One region of the Cedecea selenatireducens genome, then DNA from elsewhere that is predicted to be linked to it. Evidence: predicted binding sites of a transcription regulator. Region 1 holds the regulator's gene; each other region holds the start of a gene.
The links. The regulator Fur, encoded in region 1, represses iron uptake genes when iron is present. The targets are predictions, from matches to a motif close to ATAATAATGAGAACNACTATCAA.
Positions count from the first base shown of each region.

Region 1 (7,321 bases):
GGAGCGCAACGTGCCAATTGCCGTGATGGGCGGCACGCTGGGCGCGGCGGTGATTTATATTATTTCAACCAACGTAATAGCCGGGATTGTACCCAACGTCGATATCGCTAACTCTACGGCACCGTTTGGCGTGGCTTTTGCCCAGATGTTTAATCCGACGGTCGGCAAGGTGATCATGGGTCTGATGGTGATGTCGTGCTGCGGCTCGCTGCTCGGCTGGCAGTTCACCATCGCGCAGGTGTTTAAATCATCCGCCGATGAAGGCTACTTTCCGAAAATCTTCTCCCGCTTGTCAAAGGCTGACGCCCCGGTCAAAGGCATGCTGATCATTGTTATGTTCCAGAGTTTGCTGTCGCTGATGACCATCAGCCCTTCGCTGAACAAACAGTTCAACGTGCTGGTTAACCTGGCGGTGGTCACCAACATCATCCCTTATATTCTGTCGATGGCGGCGCTGGTGATTATTCAGAAACTAGCGAAGGTAGAGGCAGGTAAAGCGAGGATGGCGAACATAATTGCCCTTATTGGCGCGATTTACAGCTTCTACGCGCTGTACTCTTCCGGGGAGGAGGCAATGCTCTATGGTGCGATGGTGACGTTCTTAGGCTGGACGTTGTATGGCCTGGTGTCACCGCGTTTTGAATTAACCGACAGGCACATCTGATAAAAAAGGGAGCGGTAATTCGCTCCCTTTCTTCACAGTACTTTTACTTCGCGTTCTTCAGCACTTCGCTGACAATCTCTACCGCTTCTTTCTCAATCTGCTCGCGGTGCTCTGCGCCCAGGAAGCTTTCACAGTAAATTTTGTAGGCGTCTTCGGTGCCGGAAGGACGAGCGGCGAACCAGCCGTTCCCGGTCATCACCTTCAGACCACCGATGGAAGCGCCGTTGCCCGGTGCTGCCGTAAGGCGGGCGGTGATCGGGTCACCTGCCAGCGTGTCTGCACTGACCATTTCTGGCGACAGCTTAGACAGCGCGGCTTTCTGTGCGGAGGTCGCCGGAGCCTGAATACGGTTGTAGCTTGGTGCGCCAAAGCGTGCCGCCAGCTCGTCGTAATGCTGCTGCGGGTTTTTGCCCGTTACGGCGGTGATTTCTGCCGCCAACAGGCACATGATGATGCCGTCTTTGTCGGTCGACCATGGCGTGCCGTTAAAACGCAGGAACGATGCCCCGGCGCTTTCTTCACCACCGAAGCCGAAGCTGCCGTCGAACAGGCCGTCGACGAACCACTTAAAGCCAACCGGGACTTCCACCAGCTTGCGGCCCAGGTCTTCCACCACGCGGTCGATCATCGCGGAAGAAACCAGGGTTTTGCCTACCGCTACATCTTTGCCCCACTGCGGACGATGCTGGAACAGGTAGTTAATAGCCACGGCCAGATAATGGTTAGGGTTCATCAGGCCAGCAGGCGTAACTATACCGTGGCGGTCATAATCCGGGTCATTAGCAAACGCCAGATCGAATTTGTCGCGCAGCGCCAGCAGGCCCGCCATCGCACATTCGGAGGAGCAGTCCATGCGGATTGCGCCGTCTTTATCGAGATGCATAAAGCGGAAAGTCTGATCGACCTGATCGTTAACGATGGTCAAATCCAGGTTGTAGTGCTTCGCGATACGGTGCCAGTATTCGATCCCGGAGCCGCCGAGTGGGTCAACGCCCAGCTTCAGGCCTGCTTTTTGAATCGCGGCCATGTCGACGATATCCACCAGGCCTTCGATGAACGGCTGAACCAGATCCTGCTCCTGAACGTGGCCACTTTCCCAGGCTTTATCCAGAGAGATACGCTTCACGCCTTTCAGGCCGTCGGCCAGCAGCGCGTTAGCGCGATCTTCAACGACTTTGGTGACGTTGGTATCAGCCGGGCCACCGTTTGGCGGGTTGTACTTAATACCGCCGTCGTCCGGTGGGTTGTGGGATGGCGTGATAACAATCCCGTCCGCCTGAGCGCCGCCCTTTTGGTTATGCACCAGAATGGCGTTAGAAACCGCCGGCGTTGGGGTGTAGCCGTTATCCTGCTGCACAATAACGTCCACGCCGTTGGCAGCCAGCACTTCCAGCACGGAGATAAACGCAGGTTCGGACAGTGCGTGGGTATCTTTGCCCACATAGCACGGACCGGTGATCCCATTCTTCGCACGCTCTTCAGCAATAGCTTGCGCAATCGCCAGAATATGAGGTTCGTTAAAGCTATGACGCGCCGCACTGCCGCGGTGGCCGGAAGTCCCGAATTTCACCGCGTGTTCACTATTACCCACCACAGGCTTCAGCACGTAATACTGCGCCGTAAGCTGGGCTACGTTAATCAAATCGCTCTGTTGTGCAGGCTGGCCCGCACGATCGTGGTTAGCCATTGGCTCTTCCTTACTGACGCCAGGTTTTTAAATAGTGCCGCAAACCTTTTCAATCAGCTCCGCAGGGAACTGCATTGACTGCATGATGTGTTCAACCATGCTGCATTTACGACCAGTATTCGTATTGGTGATCACCCAGTATGGGGTGCCCGGAACATGTTTAGGCTTGGTTTGATTGCCGTTTGCCAGCAGCGTTTGCTCATCACCGGCAAAATAGACGCGAGTGCGGCCATGCAGGGATTCTGTCGCTTCGCCGAAGGTCTTCGCGTCCAGCTGATACAGCGTGGACAGCACCATCATAAAGCGGTTTACGGCCTTATTCTGAGCGGCATATTCATCCGAAAGCAGCAGCTCACGAACGGCGCGCACGCGGTTGCGGGCGGTGTTCGCAGGCTTCTCTTCAACAACGGGAGCCGCAGCGCGCTCAGGCGCGGCTGGCGTAGGAGTGGCTGCTGGTGTTTGCCCGGCGGTAAATTTAAGCATGCGCCGTAAAATGTCTGACGCGCTCTCGCCAATGTGCTTAGTCTGACTGGCAATGTAGCGGTAAAGCTCGTCATCAACTTCGATTGTTTTCATCTTAATCCAGTACGATATCTTTTCTGAATACAAGTCGTTGGGAGTATAGGGTCAAATCCCAACAGCGAACAGGAGGGGCGACTCAAAGTCAGAGTAAACTGAATATTTGCCGCACGCCCGCAGGAATGCCAACATGATACCCTAACCAAACGAACCAAAATAAAGAACTTTGCCATGAAATTAAATGCTCGCCTGCAAACTGCGCAACAATCGAATAGCAATTCCCCTATCGTACTGATCCACGGCCTGTTTGGCAGCCTGGATAATCTCGGCGTGCTGGCGCGGGATCTGGGTAAAGATCATACTTTGCTGCAAATAGATCTGCGTAACCACGGGCTGTCTCCGCGCAGCGACGATATGAGCTATGCCGCAATGGCCGGCGACGTTCTGGACACGCTTGATGATTATGGTATCGAGAAAGCCACGTTTATCGGTCACTCTATGGGCGGCAAAGTGGTGATGGCGCTGGCGGCTCTTGCCCCCCAGCGCATCGATAAACTGGTGATGATTGATATCGCTCCGGTTAACTATCAGGTTCGCCGTCACGACGAGATTTTTGCGGCGATTCGTGCGGTCACTGAAGCAGGCGTTGAGACTCGCCAGCAGGCGGCGCAGATCATGCGCGAACACGTAGAAGAAGAAGGCGTCATTCAGTTTCTGCTGAAGTCTTTTGCCGACGGCGAGTGGAAGTTCAACGTGCCGGTGCTTTGGCAGCAATACGAAAGTATCGTTGGCTGGCAACCCGTTCCCGCCTGGCAGCATCCCGCCTTATTCATCCGTGGCGGGAACTCGCCGTATGTTGATGAAAGCCACCGCGAGGCGCTTTTAAGTCAGTTCCCGCAGGCTCGTGCGCACGTCATCGCTGGCGCGGGCCACTGGGTTCACGCTGAAAAACCGGAGGCAGTTTTACGCGCAATTCACCGATTTATCGACGCGGAACCGAAAAACTGATTAAAAACAGAACGACCGGCCAGCAGAAGTCGCTAACGCGTTGGCGGGAATGGCGCGCTGATGTATGATGGCGCGCTTAATTGCACCGGCACCCTGCCCCTGCAGCCAGAATTTCCTGTCAGTATCCTAATCATGGCAAAAGAACAAACGGACCGTACTACATTAGATCTGTTCGCGGACGAGCGTCGCCCCGGGCGGCCTAAAACCAATCCGCTCTCGCGCGATGAGCAGCTGCGTATTAATAAACGCAATCAGCTTAAGCGCGACAAAGTGCGTGGTTTGAAGCGAGTTGAGCTAAAACTGAACAATGATGCGGTCGACGCCCTCAACCAGCTTGCCGACGCCCGCAGCATCAGTCGTAGCGAACTGATCGAAGAGATGTTGCTCGAGCAGCTTAAAAAGCTGGGATAGCGCTTTCTGTTGCCCTGCCCGTCATCTGAAATCTCAAAAGGGTGAGCAAAACCATGTTGCAGACTGTGCACCCCGCCGTGATAGCTGTTTCCGCTGGTGGAGCTGTTCTGCTATGATTGCCCTATACGTGGGCATTGAACGGCCAGCATACTATTAAGTTTCAAGAGGTTATTTTACTCATGGCAATCGTAGGCATTTTTTTCGGCAGCGACACCGGTAACACCGAAAATATCGCAAAAATGATTCAAAAACAGCTCGGTAAAGACGTTGCTGAGGTGCATGACATTGCTAAAAGCAGCAAAGAAGATCTCGAAGGTTTCGACATTCTGTTGCTCGGCATCCCAACCTGGTACTACGGCGAAGCGCAGTGCGACTGGGATGATTTCTTCCCTACTCTCGAAGAAGTCGATTTCAACGGTAAGCTGGTTGCGCTGTTCGGCTGTGGTGACCAGGAAGACTACGCGGAATACTTCTGTGATGCGCTGGGTACCATTCGCGATATCATCGAACCGCGCGGCGCCGCTATCGTAGGCCACTGGCCGACCGCGGGCTACCACTTTGAAGCGTCAAAAGGCCTGGCAGACGACGACAACTTTGTCGGTCTGGCCATCGACGAAGACCGCCAGCCGGAACTGACCGCCGAGCGCGTTGAGAAGTGGGTCAAACAGATTTCTGAAGAACTGAATCTGGCCGATATTATTAACGCCTGATTTGTCTGGCGCAAATGCAGCGTTTGCGCCATCTTGATAGCTTGTAGCAATGAAAATAATTGCTACAAGTTTGTAACTTTCTCGTACATCCCTGTACAATGTCTTCCTGACAGCTTGGCTGATAATTACTGTAAATGGCGACGCCGCCACGATTTTTCAGCCTCATTTTGCACCATACTTGCGGTTCCCATTTAGAAGCAGCAGTTCTATAATGAGACGCATTACTCTTTACGCTCACTGCAGTTTGAGCGAATCGTTAAGCAACAGGACACTTTCCGCATGACTGACAACAATACCGCATTAAAGAAGGCCGGCTTGAAAGTCACGCTTCCGCGATTGAAAATCCTCGAAGTGCTGCAAGAGCCGGTAAATCATCACGTCAGCGCGGAAGACTTATATAAACGTCTGATCGACATGGGCGAAGAAATAGGCCTGGCGACGGTCTACCGCGTGCTGAACCAATTTGACGATGCCGGGATCGTGACCCGCCATAATTTTGAAGGCGGCAAGTCCGTTTTCGAGCTGACCCAGCAGCATCACCACGATCACCTTATCTGCCTCGATTGCGGCAAAGTAATCGAGTTCAGCGATGATTCTATTGAATCGCGCCAGCGTGAAATTGCCACACGCCACGGTATCCGCCTGACTAACCACAGTCTCTATCTGTACGGACACTGTGCCGAAGGCGACTGCCGCGAAGACGACACCGCGCACGATCCTAAATAAGTAATCCGCATTAACGAACGCTGCCGAACAGGTGGCGTTTAAAAGCAAAAACCGGCAGGTTTCCCTTGCCGGTTTTTTTATTGACTGAAAAAACGTAATCAGCTGTTATTCGCGCGAATTTCTTGCCAGATTTTATCGCAGCGAACCTTCGCGGCTTCATCATTCCCGCTCTTTCTTGCCTGAATGCATTTCTGATAATCCAGCACGCTCACGGTCTCTTTTTCAACAAACGCTTTGTGCTGTTTTTCCTGGCGCAGTACGTTCAGCACGCTCTGGCAGGCTTCGATTTTATCCGGGTTGCCTTCTGCGGTATTGATACAAGCGCTGTAAGCCTGCTTCAGATGTGAATCTTCCGGCGGAGCCGGGGGCTGAACGCAGGCGGAGAGCGTGAAAGCCACGGCGGTAACCAGCAGGATTTTTTTCATGTTCAGTTCCTTATAAAAAACGGGCGCTTGCGCGCCCGATTTAGCATTAGAAGATGGTGAACGGAGCAATAACGATAAATTTCACGTCACGCTCATCCTGGAACATGTTGCCGTAACCACCGCCCCAGCTTGGGATATCGGAGTGGTTGTCGTACTGAGTGAAGTGCAGTTTGAACAGCGTACCTTTCGCACGGCCTTCCTGCACGGTGTACATTGCGTCGAGGCTGTATGAAGACTCTTTGATCTTGTTGGATGCGATATCCTGACGGTTACCGGAAGCATCAAGCGCCCATGTGGCTGGTTTTGCATCCCATGCATAAACATAGGAGCCCCCAACAGCCCAACCCGGCAGATTCCAGTTGCTCAGGTCATACATTGCGCCGAAGAACACGGCTTTTTCGCCGTTGGCGTTGAAGTCAGAACGGTTATCCCACCACACATCGAGACGGCCGTTTGAAGAGGCATAGGTTGGCGTCATACGCTGCAGGAAGTAACCCTGCTGGCCTTCTGCCTTCACCATGGTCCCTTCCAGACGCAGGTCAACCTGGCCAATTTTGTAGCCTAAGGTCAGCGCCTGCAGCCACGCGGTACCGTCATAAATATCGTTGATGGTGTTGTTAGAGGCTTTATCACGGGTGCCGTAGAACTGGTAGCTGGTGCTCAGCGGGCTGCCTGCAACGTCAAATTTGTAGCTCGCTTTCGCGAAGTACTGGTCAACAAAACCTTCAGCCTGACCAAATGCCCCTTCCAGAATCAGGTCATTTTTGAAGTCATATTTCGCGCCGATGGAGTGCAGATAATCAACTTTGGTCTTTTTGTCGTTCTGGTAGAACTTGTCCGTTTCCAGATGCCATGGAGCCTTGTACTCGTTGGTCCACATGTAGGAGAAGCTCAGCGCACCTGCATCGCCATAGTCGAATGCCGCCCCAGCTTCAGCCCCCTGATAGGTACCAGGCATGAAGCTCCAGTGTGGCGCTAACAGCGTTTGGCCGGTTGGCTGGATATAACCCGCACGAGCCCAGACCGGGCCGTACTTAAATTTAGCGGCCGCTTTATAAAGGCTGATGCCGCCTTTATCGCCGGAGTAGTCTTCGCTGTAGCCTTTGTTTTTAGAGGAGAATGCGATTTCGTTTGGGTGGCCGCTGGCGCTGTCTTCGGCCATCTCAATGGC
Region 1 covers NZ_JBHIKW010000009.1:77,790-85,110, reverse strand. The annotation lists gene potE (putrescine-ornithine antiporter) at 1-664, shown strand, start outside; gene pgm (phosphoglucomutase (alpha-D-glucose-1,6-bisphosphate-dependent)) at 708-2,351, opposite strand; gene seqA (replication initiation negative regulator SeqA) at 2,379-2,927, opposite strand; gene ybfF (esterase) at 3,102-3,878, shown strand; gene ybfE (LexA regulated protein) at 4,011-4,289, shown strand; gene fldA (flavodoxin FldA) at 4,469-4,999, shown strand; gene fur (ferric iron uptake transcriptional regulator) at 5,279-5,725, shown strand; gene chiQ (ChiQ/YbfN family lipoprotein) at 5,824-6,150, opposite strand; gene chiP (chitoporin ChiP) at 6,197-7,321, opposite strand, start outside.

Region 2 (7,321 bases), on a different contig from region 1:
GTTGACCTGCCGATGCTGTCCACGCCGACGTTGCAGCAGCAAATGGTTGGCCACCGCTCCGCTAACACGACGCTGGAACAGCTGGAGCGCTATTCCGACGAGCAGCGGGCGAAAACGGTGCTGGTAGTGCAGGACCCGTTCACCAGCTATTACGATGCTCAGGTTGTGGCTGACTTTATCAAGCTTGCGGATAAGCTGGGCTATGAGCCCGTGGTGCTGCCTTTCTCGCCGAACGGCAAAGCGCAGCACATTAAAGGCTTCCTGCAGCGTTTTGCACGCACGGCGAGCAAAACCTCTGAATTTCTTAATCGCATTGCGAAGCTCGGCATGCCGATGATCGGCGTCGACCCGGCGCTGGTGCTGTGCTACCGCGATGAATATAAACAGACATTAGGTGAAGAACGCGGTGATTTTCAGGTTCAGCTGGTGCACGAGTGGCTCCAGGCCGTGCTGAAAGAACGGAAAGTACAGGACTCACCGGGCGAAGCCTGGTACCTGTTCGGCCACTGTACCGAAGTGACTGCTTTACCGACGGCCCCGAACCAGTGGGCCGGCATTTTTGCTCGTTTTGGCGCGAAACTCGAGAACGTCAGCGTTGGCTGTTGCGGCATGGCTGGCACTTACGGTCACGAGGTGAAGAATCTCGCCAATTCATTGGGCATCTATGAACTATCCTGGCACCAGGCGATGCAGCGCCTGCCGCGCAACCGCTGTCTGGCAACCGGCTACTCCTGCCGCAGCCAGGTCAAGCGCGTTGAGGGCAACGGCGTACGGCATCCATTACAGGCTCTTCTGGAGATTATCGGATGATTTGGCGACGTGAAGCCACGCTTGCCGCGCTCAATAAAATGGGCGTGAACAATATGGTCGGCCATGTAGGTATCGAATTTACGCGTTTTGATGACAACGAAATAGAGGCCACCATGCCGGTGGACGAGCGCACCCGGCAGCCGTTTGGCCTGCTGCACGGCGGTGCGTCGGTGGTGCTGGCGGAAACGCTGGGTTCGGTGGCAGGTTACCTGTGCACCGAAGGCGAACAGAAGGTGGTGGGCCTTGAGGTAAATGCCAACCACATCCGTTCAGCACGCGACGGCATTGTGCGCGGCGTTTGCCGGGCGGTACACGCCGGCCGTCGTCATCAGGTGTGGCAAATTGATATTTACGATCAGCAAGACCAGCTGTGTTGCACTTCTCGCCTGACGACGGCGGTGGTGTAAATCCATAGCTGAAATAAGCCCACGCCCGGCCATCAAGGGCGTGGGTTGTCCATTTGTAATTTCTTCATGTGATAATTTTCTTAAAAAACTATATATCCGCAGCTAATTTTGCTACAAAGCCCGCCGCAGGATGTTTATAAATTTAAGGACAAACTATGTGGATATTACTGGCTGCGGCCTTATTGGTTTTGCAATTTAATAAAAAGATTTCTCTCGGCTTATTATTGGCGACGGTGGTGTGGGGGGCCTTTGAGGGCGTACTCGACTGGCGGGCGCTTGTTTCACTCACGGCAATTGCGCTTCTTGCGCTGGCTTATCTGAAAGTAGAAAACAGAAAGCCGGTCAGATATATGCTTGAGTTTTTGCTGGTAGCCGCTGCCGTGGGGATGACAATCCATGCTGTTCCCGGTTTCCATAATCCAAAGGTGCTGGACTCGGTTATTGCCGGGCCGCAAAGCGCACCGTTCTCCATGTATTACAACTTCGATAAGGCACTGGTGCCCTTTATTCTGCTGGTGGTGATGAAATCGCTGTTTGTTAGCGAGCCCAAATATCGGCCTGCGAGGCCCGGTTGGATCCTGCTGGTTGCATTGATCCCCGGCTTGCTGTTGCTGGCGGTGGCGCTGGGTGGATTGAAGATTGAACCGCATTTCCCGCAGTGGCTATTGCCGTTCCTGTTCGCCAATATCTTCTTTGTTTCCCTGGCGGAAGAGGTATTATTCCGGGGTTATCTCCAGCAGCGTTTATCCGGTTTTATGCCTCCGGTTGCCGCACTGATTATTTCAGCCGCAATATTCGGCGGGCTCCATTTCGCCGGTGGGCCGCTGCTGATTATTTTTGCCGCGCTGGCGGGGCTTATTTACGGCCTGGCATGGATGTGGAGTGGGCGACTGTGGGTTGCCGTCGCGTTTCACGTCGGGTTAAATATTACCCATTTATTGCTGTTTACCTATCCGGTGCTGCGGCATACTGTGCATTAATTCGTCGCGGCAATGGCTGGCAAGTCTTCTTGCTTAATCATTGCCGCTATAACACTTATTTTATTGATATACATTTAAGTTAAACATCAACAACGTTGCTACTATCGCCAGCTTTTAAACGATAAGGAATTATAATGAAACGGTTGTTGTTTGTTTTTGCTGTTGTATTACTTGCTGGTTGCTCCGCTAAATACAGTACCAATAATGTTCAAAAGAGCACTGAGCTGTTAGTCAAGGATTTACCCGTCGCGGTAGCAAAACCTACTGATGGGATCTATGAAACCCACAGCTATGCAGGGTCTGGCGAAACCACCGCCACAGTCGTTAAAGCAGCAATTTTGCGCCACTCCGATAGCGTTAGCGTATATTCTGATTGTGAAGATCTGATGTGTTTAAAAGACAAGCATACGCTTAGCCGTGGTTACTATGTGGTTCCACAGATCCTTCATTGGGAAGACAGGGCTACCCAGTGGTCCGGTATTCCAGACAGAATCGAAATCAAAATTTCTGTTTATAATGCTGAGACCAATGCCAGAGTTGCCTCGACCATTATTAGTGGGAAAAGCAAGTGGGCCACATTTGGTGGCGATCACCCTCAGGATCTTTTACCTGTCCCAATTAATGCCTGGATTACAAGCCTGTATTAAATAACCATTGGAAAAATAATGAAGCTCCGTCTTGCGGAGCTATAACTGTTATTCGGTGCTATTCTGCTGGGGCTAAGCTCACCGCCTCAACAATCTGAATATCAACCACACGCTTCCTGCGACGGCGCACAATAAAGCGAGAGCAGGGAACAGTGGAATGCCCAATAGCGTTACCTTCAGGCCAAACAGCCACGGCGTCACCACTATCATCAGGGCGGCTAAAACAAGGGCGAGAGCCAGCGTGGATGCCGCACGTTCAAGCGACTTTCCCAGCTGATTGATATTCTCTACGTTGATATCCGCGTGTAATTTGCCGTGGCGCAGCCTCTGCATGACCAGACGCAAAGTTTGCGGGAGTGCATCTCCACCGTCGAGCAGGCGGTTGCCGAGCCTGAGCAGATGCCTGCGGCTTCCTGCGCGGGCATAGCGTTTCAATATCTCCTTTTTAATCACCGGACGAAGAATGCTGATGATATCGAACTGCGGATCCATTCTCAGCAGCACGCCGTCGGCGGTAATCAGCGCCTTAAAGAGCAAAACCAGATCGGGCGGTAAGGTCAGGCGGAATTCGCGGGCGGTGGAAAGCATATCCGTCAGCGCTTTCCCCAGCTGTAGCCTGAGATTGCCCTGTTTTTGCAGGAAATAACCGGCGGCAAGCTCCAGATCGGTGAGATTGAATGAGTCCTGGTCGCTCCAGACGATAAGCGCGTCGACAATACCGCCGGTGTCTCGCTCGCTAATGGCGTAAATCAGCGACAGCAGCTCATCGCGGCGCTCCTCGCTCAGGTTGCCGACCATCCCGAAGTCAATAAAACCAACCCGGTTACCCTTCAGCGCCATCACGTTACCCGGATGGGGGTCTGCATGGTAAATCCGTAGCTTAAAGAGCATATCGATAAATGCCTTCGCGCCAGTCTGTGCCAGAAGCTGGCCGTCAAACCCTGCAGCGGCAAGCTGGGCGCCGTCGACCGGAGCAATGCCCGGCAAAAATGCCTGCACCATTAACGTGGGGCTGCACCACTCCGGGTAGATCTTCGGAATCACGATATCGTCGGAACCGGCGAAGAATTGATAGAATTTTTCACCGTTGGCCGCTTCATGGCAAAAATCCAGCTCCTGATACAGCGCATTCTCCAGATAACGCACCAGCATCACAGGCTGAAAGCGGGCCAATGCCGGGCTCTGCTGCTCGAGGCTTTCGGCAAGATAACGCAGCAGCCGCAGGTCTGCTTTGAGGGTGGTTTCAATGCCGGGGCGTTGAATTTTAACAATCACCTCATCGCCCGTTCGCAGACGCGCTCTGTGGATTTGCGCCACTGAACCGCTGGCGAGCGGAGTTTCATCGAATGAGGCAAAAACGTCGGCAGGCGCAGCGCCAAGCGTCGCGATGACCTGAGGTTCAAGCTGTGACCACGGAAGTGGATTGGCGCTGGAATTCAGCTGGCTCAACGCTTCAGTCCATGCCGGATCCAGCAGATCGCTGCGTGTAGAAAGAATTTGCCCGAGCTTCACGAACGTCGGACCCAATTCTTCGAGCGCGGCGCAAAGGCGTTGCGGCATTGGCAATGCATCATGGGCATTGCTGCCGCGGATTTTGTTATGCAGCGAGGATAACCCCAGCAGTTTTACGATGTCCTGCAAGCCATAGCGGATAAGAACGCCGGTGATTTCCTGCAGCCTCACGCGATCGCGGGCGGTGACCATTATCATTTTCAGCATCTGGCTAAACTCCCTTTTTCCTTATCAGGAGGATAGCTGATAAATCGAGGTCGGGGATTTTGCCGCTGGCAGTCTGAAAATTACTGGTACTTTGTTGGTGCGATTCTCATTCAGTGCGTTTCCAATCACATAAATAGTTATTTTCGATACATCTTTTCCCTTGTCGGCTTCAGGCGCTTTTCTTCTTTGATATTTCCTTTTACACCAGTGGTTTAAACAGCTCTTTTCGCCATCTGCAAGAGTTTGCCGACGGTCTATCCTTAGTAAAGACGCGCAAAAAACCAGCGTTTCGCGAATACCCCTGTTTTCATAACGTTGTATTGATAATTGTTATCATTAACATAAGGGTATCGGCCTTCGGGCGCAGAGAATGATGAGGTGAAGAATGGATGTGCAAACCGGTTCCTTTGATCCCAACGATTTTGCCTGGCAGGGGCTGACCCTGACTCCGGCCGCCAGCGCGCATATTCGCGACCTGGCTGCAAAACAACCCGAGCTACAGGGCATACGCCTGAGCATCAAACAGACGGGCTGCGCAGGTTTTGGCTACGTACTGGACACGGTCACCGAGCCAAAGCCGGACGACCTGGTTTATGAGTTCGACGGCGCGCGCCTGTGGGTGCCGCTCTCCGCCATGCCTTTTATTGACGGCACCGAAGTGGATTACGTGCGCGAAGGCCTGAATCAGATCTTTAAATTTAATAACCCGAAAGCGCAGCACGAGTGCGGCTGCGGCGAAAGCTTTGGGGTATAGGCGGTACTATGTCTCGTAATACTGAAGCAACTGACGATGTCAAAACCTGGACCGGAAACCTCAATTATAAAGAGGGCTTTTTCACCCAGCTGCAAACCGAGCAGCTGGCGAAGGGCATAAACGAAGAGGTGGTTCGGGCAATTTCTGCCCGTCGTAACGAGCCGGACTGGATGCTGGAGTTTCGCCTGAACGCGTTCCATGCGTGGCTGAAAATGGAAGAGCCGCACTGGCTGAAGGCCAATTACGACAAGCTTAACTATCAGGATTACAGCTACTACTCCGCGCCGTCCTGCGGCAGCTGTGACGATACCTGTGCCTCGCAGCCTGGCGCGGTTCAGCAGCCGCCTAATGCCTTCCTGACTAACGAAGTGGAAGAGGCGTTTAAACAACTGGGCGTCCCGGTGCGGGAAGGCAGTGAAGTGGCCGTCGACGCCATTTTTGACTCCGTTTCCGTGGCGACGACCTACCGCGAAAAACTCTCCGGGCAGGGGATTATCTTCTGCTCCTTCGGCGAGGCCATTCACGATTACCCGGAGCTGGTGAAAAAATATCTGGGTACCGTGGTGCCGTCAAACGACAACTTCTTCGCCGCGCTTAACGCCGCAGTCGCTTCCGACGGCACCTTTATCTACATCCCGAAAGGCGTGCGCTGCCCGATGGAACTGTCCACCTACTTCCGCATTAACGCGGAAAAAACCGGCCAGTTCGAACGCACGATTTTAGTGGCAGATGAAGGCAGCTACGTGAGCTACATCGAAGGCTGTTCCGCGCCGGTTCGTGACAGCTATCAGCTGCACGCCGCGGTGGTGGAAGTCATTATTCACCGCGATGCCGAAGTGAAGTACTCCACGGTGCAAAACTGGTTCCCGGGCGATAACAACACCGGCGGCATCCTGAACTTCGTCACCAAGCGCGCCCTGTGCGAAGGTGAGAATAGCAAGATGTCCTGGACGCAGTCGGAAACCGGCTCCGCCATCACCTGGAAATACCCGAGCGTGATCCTGCGTGGCGACAACTCCATCGGCGAGTTCTTCTCCGTGGCGCTGACCTCCGGCCATCAGCAGGCGGATACCGGCACCAAAATGATCCACATCGGCAAGAACACCAAATCGACGATCATTTCGAAAGGGATCTCCGCCGGTCGTAGCCAGAACAGCTACCGTGGCCTGGTGAAAATTATGCCGACGGCCACCAACGCCCGTAACTTCACCCAGTGCGACTCAATGTTGATCGGGCCGGACAGCGGGGCGCATACCTTCCCGTACGTGGAGTGTCGGAACAACACGGCGCAGCTGGAGCACGAAGCTACCACGTCACGCATTGGTGAAGATCAGCTGTTCTACTGCCTGCAGCGCGGGATCAGCGAAGATGACGCCATCTCAATGATCGTCAACGGGTTCTGCAAAGACGTGTTCTCAGAGTTACCGCTCGAATTCGCGGTGGAAGCACAAAAATTATTAGCCATCAGCCTCGAACACAGCGTCGGTTAAGGATTAAGGGAAAACTATGTTAAGCATTAAAGATTTACAGGTCAGCGTTGAGGACAAAGAGATCCTGCGCGGCTTAAACCTCGAAGTGAAGCCGGGCGAAGTCCACGCCATCATGGGGCCGAACGGCTCCGGCAAAAGTACCCTGTCCGCCACGCTTGCCGGGCGTGAAGACTACGAGGTGACCGGCGGCTCGGTTCAGTTCAAGGGCAAAGATTTGCTGGAGCTGTCGCCGGAAGACCGTTCCGGTGAAGGCATCTTTATGGCCTTCCAGTATCCGGTGGAAATTCCCGGCGTCAGCAACCAGTTCTTCCTGCAAACCGCTCTGAATGCGGTGCGTGAATACCGTGGCCTGGAGTCGCTGGACCGCTTCGACTTCCAGGATTTGATGGAAGAGAAAATCAAGCTGCTGCAAATGCCGGAAGATTTGCTCACCCGCTCGGTGAACGTCGGCTTCTCCGGCGGGGAGAAGAAGCGTAACGATATTCTGCAGATGGCGGTGCTGGAGCCGGAGCTG
Region 2 covers NZ_JBHIKW010000011.1:103,777-111,097, forward strand. The annotation lists gene ydiJ (D-2-hydroxyglutarate dehydrogenase YdiJ) at 1-810, shown strand, start outside; gene menI (1,4-dihydroxy-2-naphthoyl-CoA hydrolase) at 807-1,217, shown strand; gene ACE38U_RS17470 (CPBP family intramembrane glutamic endopeptidase) at 1,373-2,197, shown strand; gene ACE38U_RS17475 (DUF4823 domain-containing protein) at 2,332-2,844, shown strand; gene ACE38U_RS17480 (ABC1 kinase family protein) at 2,923-4,563, opposite strand; gene sufA (Fe-S cluster assembly scaffold SufA) at 4,949-5,317, shown strand; gene sufB (Fe-S cluster assembly protein SufB) at 5,326-6,807, shown strand; gene sufC (Fe-S cluster assembly ATPase SufC) at 6,824-7,321, shown strand, end outside.
Region 2: the regulator Fur is predicted to act here: its motif matches at 4,884-4,906, upstream of sufA (Fe-S cluster assembly scaffold SufA).

Region 3 (7,321 bases), on a different contig from region 1:
GCCCGGACCCGGAAACGCCGCTGGAGGAGACCATGCGCGCCCTCGACCATCTCGTGCGCCAGGGTAAAGCGCTGTACGTGGGGATTTCTAACTACCCTGCAGACCAGGCGGAAAAAGCCATTGATATCCTGAACGATCTCGGCACACCCTGCCTCATCCACCAGCCGCGTTACTCGATGTTTGAGCGCTGGGTTGAAGGCGGCCTGCTGGATTTGCTGCAAAACAAAGGCGTCGGCAGCATCGCCTTTTCCCCTCTTGCCGGCGGCCAGCTCACCGACCGCTATCTGGGCGGTATTCCCGCTGATTCACGCGCCGCCAGCGGCAGTCGCTTCCTGAATCCGGACCAGATAACGGAAGAGAAACTGGCCAAAGTGCGCAAGCTTAATGCGCTGGCGGAAAAACGCGGGCAGAAGCTGTCGCAGATGGCGCTGGCGTGGGTACTGCGAGATGAGAAGATAACGTCGGTATTAATTGGCGCCAGTAAAACCAGCCAGATAGAGGATGCCGTGGGCATGCTCAGCAAACGAGGTTTCAGCGAGCAGGAACGCACTGCAATCGAGGCCATTTTGGTGTAAACGCTTACCTTCTCTCCCTGAATCAGCCGCTAGCTTGTGCAAAAAGTGCTGCCGTCGGTGATTTAGGAATTGTGTAGTTCATCGGACTGTTTGTCGGTTTGTAATATTGTGTTAACAAGCCGCAACACGGCTAAGAGAACCAGGGAGAGAAAGTATGTTCAGGTCATTAATGCTTGCCCTTGCCTTACTGGCCGCGGCGCCGATGGTGGCTAACGCGGGTGAAATTACCCTGCTGCCGTCGGTTAAGTTACAGATTGGCGACAGGGATTATCGCGGCAACTACTGGGACGGTGGCAGATGGCGGGACCGCGACTACTGGCACCGAAACTATGAATGGCGCGATCGCGGCTGGCATCACCACCGTGGCTGGAACAAAGGCTGGGATCGCGGTCGCAACAGCTACGAACGCGGCTATCGCGAAGGCTGGAGAGATCGAGACGACCACCGTGGCAGAGGCCACGGCCACGGTCACCGCCACTGATAAAAAAGGGCTGGATTATCCAGCCCTTTGCATTTTATCCGCTTTACCCGGCAAGATTAATTGCCAAATAGCGTGCCGAAAATCAGCCACAGGTTCAGCGCCACCACCACCGCCACAATCGCCCAGCCGACAAGCTTCACCCAGCGCACGTTAACCAGGTCACCCATCAGCTTTTTGTCGCTGGTAAAAATCAGCAGCGGCACCAGCGCCAGGGCAATCCCGAAGCTCAGCAGAACCTGGCTCATGACCAGAATACGGGTAGGATCGAGCCCCATCATGATGACCACGAAAGACGGCGCCATGGTAATAGCCCGGCGTACCCACAGCGGGATATAGAAGCGCACAAAGCCCTGCATGACGACCTGCCCGGCGAGCGTCCCGACGACCGTTGATGACAGACCTGCCGCGACCAGGCTAAGGCCGAAAATCGTGGCCGCCGAATGGCTCAGCAGCGGCTCCAGCGTTTTATAGGCATCTTCCAGCTCGGCAACGCCGGTGTGCCCGGTAAAGTGAAACGCCGCTGCAGCGGTCGCCATCATCGCCAGGTTGACGAAGCCGGCAATCGTCATGGCTATCGCCACGTCCCATTTGGTCGCGGAATAGCGCTCTGCCCGGTTGCCCGCATGCAGGTGCTGGGTCAGCGAAGAGTGCAGGTAAATCACGTGCGGCATGATAGTCGCCCCCAGCACGCCGGCGGCAAGATAAACCGCCTCGGACGTTGGCAGGCTTGGGATCAACATTCCTTTGCCCAGCTCCGCAAACTTCGGCTGGGAGAATATCAGCTCAACGATGTAGGCCGCGGCCACAAACAGCAGCAGCCCGCCAATGACTTTTTCCAGCGGCTTTTGCCCGCGGCTTTGCAGCATCAGGATCAGGAAAGTGGCGATCCCGGTCAGCACCGCGCCCTGCAAGAGCGAAACGCCAAGGATCAGCTTAAAGCCGATGGCCGCCCCGATAAACTCGGCGAGATCCGTCGCCATCGCAATGATTTCCGCCTGAACCCAGTAAATCCACACCAGAGGACGCGGATAATGGTCGCGGATTTGCTCCGCGAGATTTTTGCCGGTGGCAATCCCCAGCTTGGCGGAAAGCACTTGAATCAGCGCCGCCATCAGGTTGGCCCACACCACCACCCACAGCAGCTGGTAGCCATAGCTCGCCCCGGCCTGAATATTGGTCGCGAAGTTACCGGGATCGATGTAGCCGATAGCGGCGATAAACGCTGGCCCCATCAGCGCCAGCCGCAGCTTGCGCGCGGTACGCCCGGTGTTGCTGTCAATGCGACTGCTTGTCATCTTCTGCCTCTGAGATATAGCCTTTGCTATGTTTCATGCTATCAAAGTGAGAATGATTATCAAGTTCATTTAATGCGGGGAAATTGATTTCTCTGATAGCTGAAAACGATAGGCAGGAGGCGTGAGATGGCGATTCTGGATGCCGGTTAACGGATTAACATTCAACCAACGTGTAAGCTGTTAGCCAGTTATCCTAACGTAACTTTTAGCTTCTTTACTTAACATAGCAGAAATGTATGGTGGATCACTATTTTTGCGTTCCGTCACAGCTCATCACTATAGTGTGGAATTGATCTCGTTTTCTTATTGCTTGTTACATAGAATGTGCAACGAAATTAAACCTGCCTCATATTTGGAGCAAATATGTCCCGCGTTTTGCACTTTGTTTTAGCGCTTGCTGTGGTCGCGCTGCTGGCTCTGCTGGTCAGCCCTAACCGCAAGCAAATTCGTATTCGCTTTGTCATTCAACTGTTAGTGATCGAAGTTTTACTGGCCTGGTTCTTCCTGACCTCAGACGTCGGCCTGGGCTTCGTAAAAGGTTTCTCCGAGATGTTCGAGAAACTGCTCGGCTTCGCTAACGAAGGGACAAACTTTGTCTTCGGCAAAATGAACGACGAAGGCCTGGCGTTCTTCTTCCTGAAGGTGCTGTGCCCAATCGTGTTCATTTCTGCGTTGATCGGTATTCTGCAGCATATCCGCATTCTGCCGATTGTTATTCGCGCCATCGGTACCGTGCTTTCTAAAGTCAACGGTATGGGTAAGCTGGAATCCTTTAACGCCGTAAGCTCGCTGATTCTGGGACAGTCAGAAAACTTCATCGCCTATAAGGATATTCTCGGCAAGATGTCGCGCAACCGCATGTACACCATGGCGGCAACCGCGATGTCTACCGTGTCCATGTCAATCGTGGGCGCGTACATGACCATGCTACAGCCAAAATACGTGGTTGCCGCGCTGGTGCTGAACATGTTCAGTACCTTTATCGTGCTGTCGCTTATCAACCCGTACCGCGTGGATGAGAAAGAAGAAGACCTGCAGATGTCTAACCTGCACGAAGGTCAAAGCTTCTTCGAAATGCTCGGCGAGTACATTCTGGCAGGTTTCAAAGTGGCGATTATCGTTGCCGCTATGCTGATTGGCTTCATCGCGCTGATTTCTGGCCTGAACGCGCTGTTCGCGGCCGTGCTGGGCATCTCCTTCCAGGGCATTCTGGGCTACATCTTCTACCCGGTTGCATGGGTGATGGGCGTGCCGTCCGGCGAAGCGCTGCAGGTCGGTAGTATCATGGCGACCAAACTGGTTTCTAACGAATTCGTTGCCATGATGGATCTGCAGAAGATTGCTGGCTCCCTGTCTCCACGTGCGGAAGGTATCCTGTCCGTGTTCCTGGTTTCCTTCGCTAACTTCTCTTCTATCGGCATCATCGCGGGCGCGATTAAAGGCCTGAACGAAGAGCAAGGTAACGTGGTTTCCCGCTTCGGCCTGAAGCTGGTTTACGGTTCTACGCTGGTAAGTATCCTGTCCGCGTCCATCGCCGCGCTGGTTATCTAATTTTTGCGTATGAAGAAACCGGTGCCATGCACCGGTTTTTTTATGCCCGCGATTCGGCGGCTACCTCTGCGCCCCAGCACACTCTGTTACGCCCCTGCTGCTTAGCCAGATAAAGCCGAATATCGGCCTGGCTCTGTATCTGCTCCAGCGCGCCGTCCGGCGCCTCTTCATGGGAAGCAACGCCCAGCGAAGCCGTCACCAGCAGCGTGGATTCATCCTCAAGCTTAAGCGGCGTGTTCACCAGCATCTTGCGTACCCGCTGGGCGACGGCAATAGCCGCATGCAGGTCGGTATCAGGCAGGTAGAGACAAAACTCCTCGCCGCCGATACGCCCGACGATGTCCTGGTTACGAATTGCCTGCTGAATACAGCGCGTGGCGTGAATCAGCACGCGGTCCCCGACCTGGTGCCCAAAGCGGTCATTCACCTTTTTGAAGTGATCGAGATCCAGCTGAATCAGGGAGTAATCCACATACTGCGGGCTTATGCGTCCGGTCGTCTCAAAGAACCCACGCCGATTAAGGACGCCGGTCAGGTCGTCATGGAGCGCGTGTCGGTGCATTTCCTGCTGCAGCTGCCCCATATTACGAATCAGCCGGCAGATCATACGGTGCGAGCCAAGCAGGATAAGAATGACGGTCAGCCACATCAGCATCAGCAGGATGCTGAAGCGCCCAAAATCCTCATGCAGTCCCTGCCTGACGGTCTGGATACTCACCAGAATGGCTCCTGTCCCGGTCACTTTACCGAAGGTGGCGTAGGCGTAGCCAAAGCGTAATGTTCCCCGAGACTCACCGGTCAGTTTTGCAAGAATAGCCAGCCGCTGTTTTTCGCTGAGCTGATAGCCATTTTGCGAGCCAACCGGGCGTGTTAACGGGTTCATCTTTTTATCAAAAAGCAGATAGGTGCTGTGGGTGTCTTCTGGTAAAGCGCTGGAGAGAAACAGCCGCATCGTATCCGTGGTGACGGCAATGCCAAACAGCCCAATCCACCGATCGTCAAAATCAACGGGGAGCGAGCCGTTAATCAGCGTTTTACCCGTATCAGCGATGTTTTGCCGCGTCCAGAAAGGCTCCCGCCGGGGATTAAGCATCGGTGAACCCAGCACAAACGAGCCCTGTATTTCCCTCGGGTTAGCGCTTTGGATAAGCAGTTTGTTCACATCTGGCGACAGGGAAGCAATAAAAGCGCCGGAGCGCGACATGTAATAAATGCTGGAGGACAGCCGGTTGCTCCCACCGGCCAGCGGGAAGAGATCCTGAATGTCGCGCAGCGCCTGGTATTCGCGCCGCGTTAAGCTTGCTCTCTCTTCTTCAGTCTGATTTTTAAAGGGCCGAACGCTATCGGGGATGGCTAAGCTTTGAATACGCAGCGGCGACAGCGTCTCTTTGTTGCTGGCCCGGGCAGCAAGCTGCGACAGCGGCGTGAACTGAGGCTCATGCAGCGTTTCAATAAACATACGTCGCAGGTAGCGCAGGTTGTCCATCTGATATTGAGATTTGCTTTCAAGCCTGGCGATAACGCTTTCAAGATGGCTGAGCTGGCTGGTGCGATACCCGTGGTTAAACAGCTCGCCCTGCTGCCAGAACATGAATGTTATCAGCAGAAACAGCGACAAAAAGCACACATGGGTTATGCGTAGTGTCTTGACCATCGGCAGATGGAAATAGCTCATCAACGACGTGCTCACGGTGATTCCTTTTTAGGGCGCAAAGGAGAGCGTCAGGGCTTCAACTGCTGCAGAGGTTCGGGTTTCCCCACCAGATAGCCCTGCAGGAACTGGACGCCAAGCTGCAGCAGGATTTCGCGCTGCTCTTGCGTTTCGACATACTCCGCCACGACGGCCAGCGGTTTAGCCGCCGCCAGTTTGCAAATGGACTTCACGATGAGTTTATCCATCACGTCGGTGGTAATGTCGCGAACAAAACATCCATCAATCTTGATGATATCTGCCTGCAGCTTCTTCAGGCGCTCATAGTTAGCGTAGCCTGTCCCAAAATCATCGATAGCAATCTTAAAGCCTTTCTCGCGCAGCAGGGCAATATTTTGGTTAGACGTTTCCGAGTTAGAGAACGCCTGTTCCTCCGTGACTTCAATGACCACCGCGCTGGTGGGCACTTTATAAGCTTTAAACTGAGCAACAATCTGCTGGGCAATCTCTTTTTGCATGAGCGTGAGCGGCATCAGATTGACCGAGAATCGAATCTGGTGGGTATCGTCGGGGTGCTTCGCAAGCCAGGCCAGAAGCATCTTCACGACCATCATGTCAAAGCGTGTACTGAGGTTGAACTCGGCAATGACAGGAATAAATTTATCCGGCGTGATGTTCTGGCCGTCAATCACCAGACGGCTGAGGATTTCGTGATAGCCCTTCCCTTCGCGGTTCACAATAGGCTGCGCATAAAGCTGAAACGCCTCTTCGTCTATCGCCCGCTTAATCTTTTGCAGCAGCAAGACGCGCTCGGTGGTTTGCCCCGACACCGCCTCCAGCCTTGAGTCCAGGCCAAGCACACGCTGCACGTCGCTGGCTTTTTCGGCCAGATAACTTAATTGCCCCAGCGTACGCTGCAGCTCCTCCGGTGAATCCACAATCCCCCAGGAAGCCCCGTATTCAATTTCAAGCGAGGTGTTATTCCACGGGATTTTCTTATTATTCAATTGCTCAACGAAATAGGTTAACCGTGCTTCAGTTTCCCCGCCGCGTAAAAATAAAAGTAACTCACTGCCGGGAAGCTGGAATATTTTCTCGCCCTCAAGCAGCCACGGTTGTAATTCTCTGGCGATGGTTTTTTTACAGTATATGCGCATCATCATGCCGTAATGTCGGCTAAGAAACTCAAAGTTAGCCATTCTCAGGCAGCAAAGTGCGCCCGTAGGATAAAGGCCAATATGCTCTTCAAGCGCGCGTAAATTAGGTAATGTGGTTAAAGGATCGGTCTGCGCCTGCAAATGATAAATGCGCTTCATCCATTCATTTTTATGGTAGGAGGCGGCCATGTACAGCAGGCAGACGGTAAAGGAGATAAAGACCGAAAGAATAAATGACAGCGAGTATTGCGTATTCACGCCCTGTAAAAAGCCAGTGTTATAGGTCAGCAAGACCCATGCCGAAATGCCCCACAGCAGAGAAGATAACCTGCCGCCCAGGCGACGAATACCAAGGGTAAACAGCACAAATACAACGGGAACCAGGTAGCCGGAAATCAGCTCACTATGCCACGGCGAGCACATCAGCAGCAGGTACAGTACCCAGGCCGCCAGCCAGCACGCCGTATAAAAGCGGTGCTTATCCCGCCTGTAATGCCTTACGCAGCGCCGCCAGAAGCCTACGGCAAAATGCGGGTTCAGCAACATACGCAGCGGGTAATAGAACAGCGGTGTGAAAATCAATGAAGCCACGACCAGGTTCAGCACATCGA
Region 3 covers NZ_JBHIKW010000002.1:247,545-254,865, forward strand. The annotation lists gene mgrA (L-glyceraldehyde 3-phosphate reductase) at 1-575, shown strand, start outside; gene ACE38U_RS04025 (DUF2502 domain-containing protein) at 730-1,056, shown strand; gene ACE38U_RS04030 (Nramp family divalent metal transporter) at 1,113-2,369, opposite strand; gene ACE38U_RS04035 (NupC/NupG family nucleoside CNT transporter) at 2,715-3,902, shown strand; gene ACE38U_RS04040 (diguanylate cyclase) at 3,943-5,592, opposite strand; gene ACE38U_RS04045 (EAL domain-containing protein) at 5,625-7,321, opposite strand, start outside.
Region 3: the regulator Fur is predicted to act here: its motif matches at 2,392-2,414, upstream of ACE38U_RS04030 (Nramp family divalent metal transporter).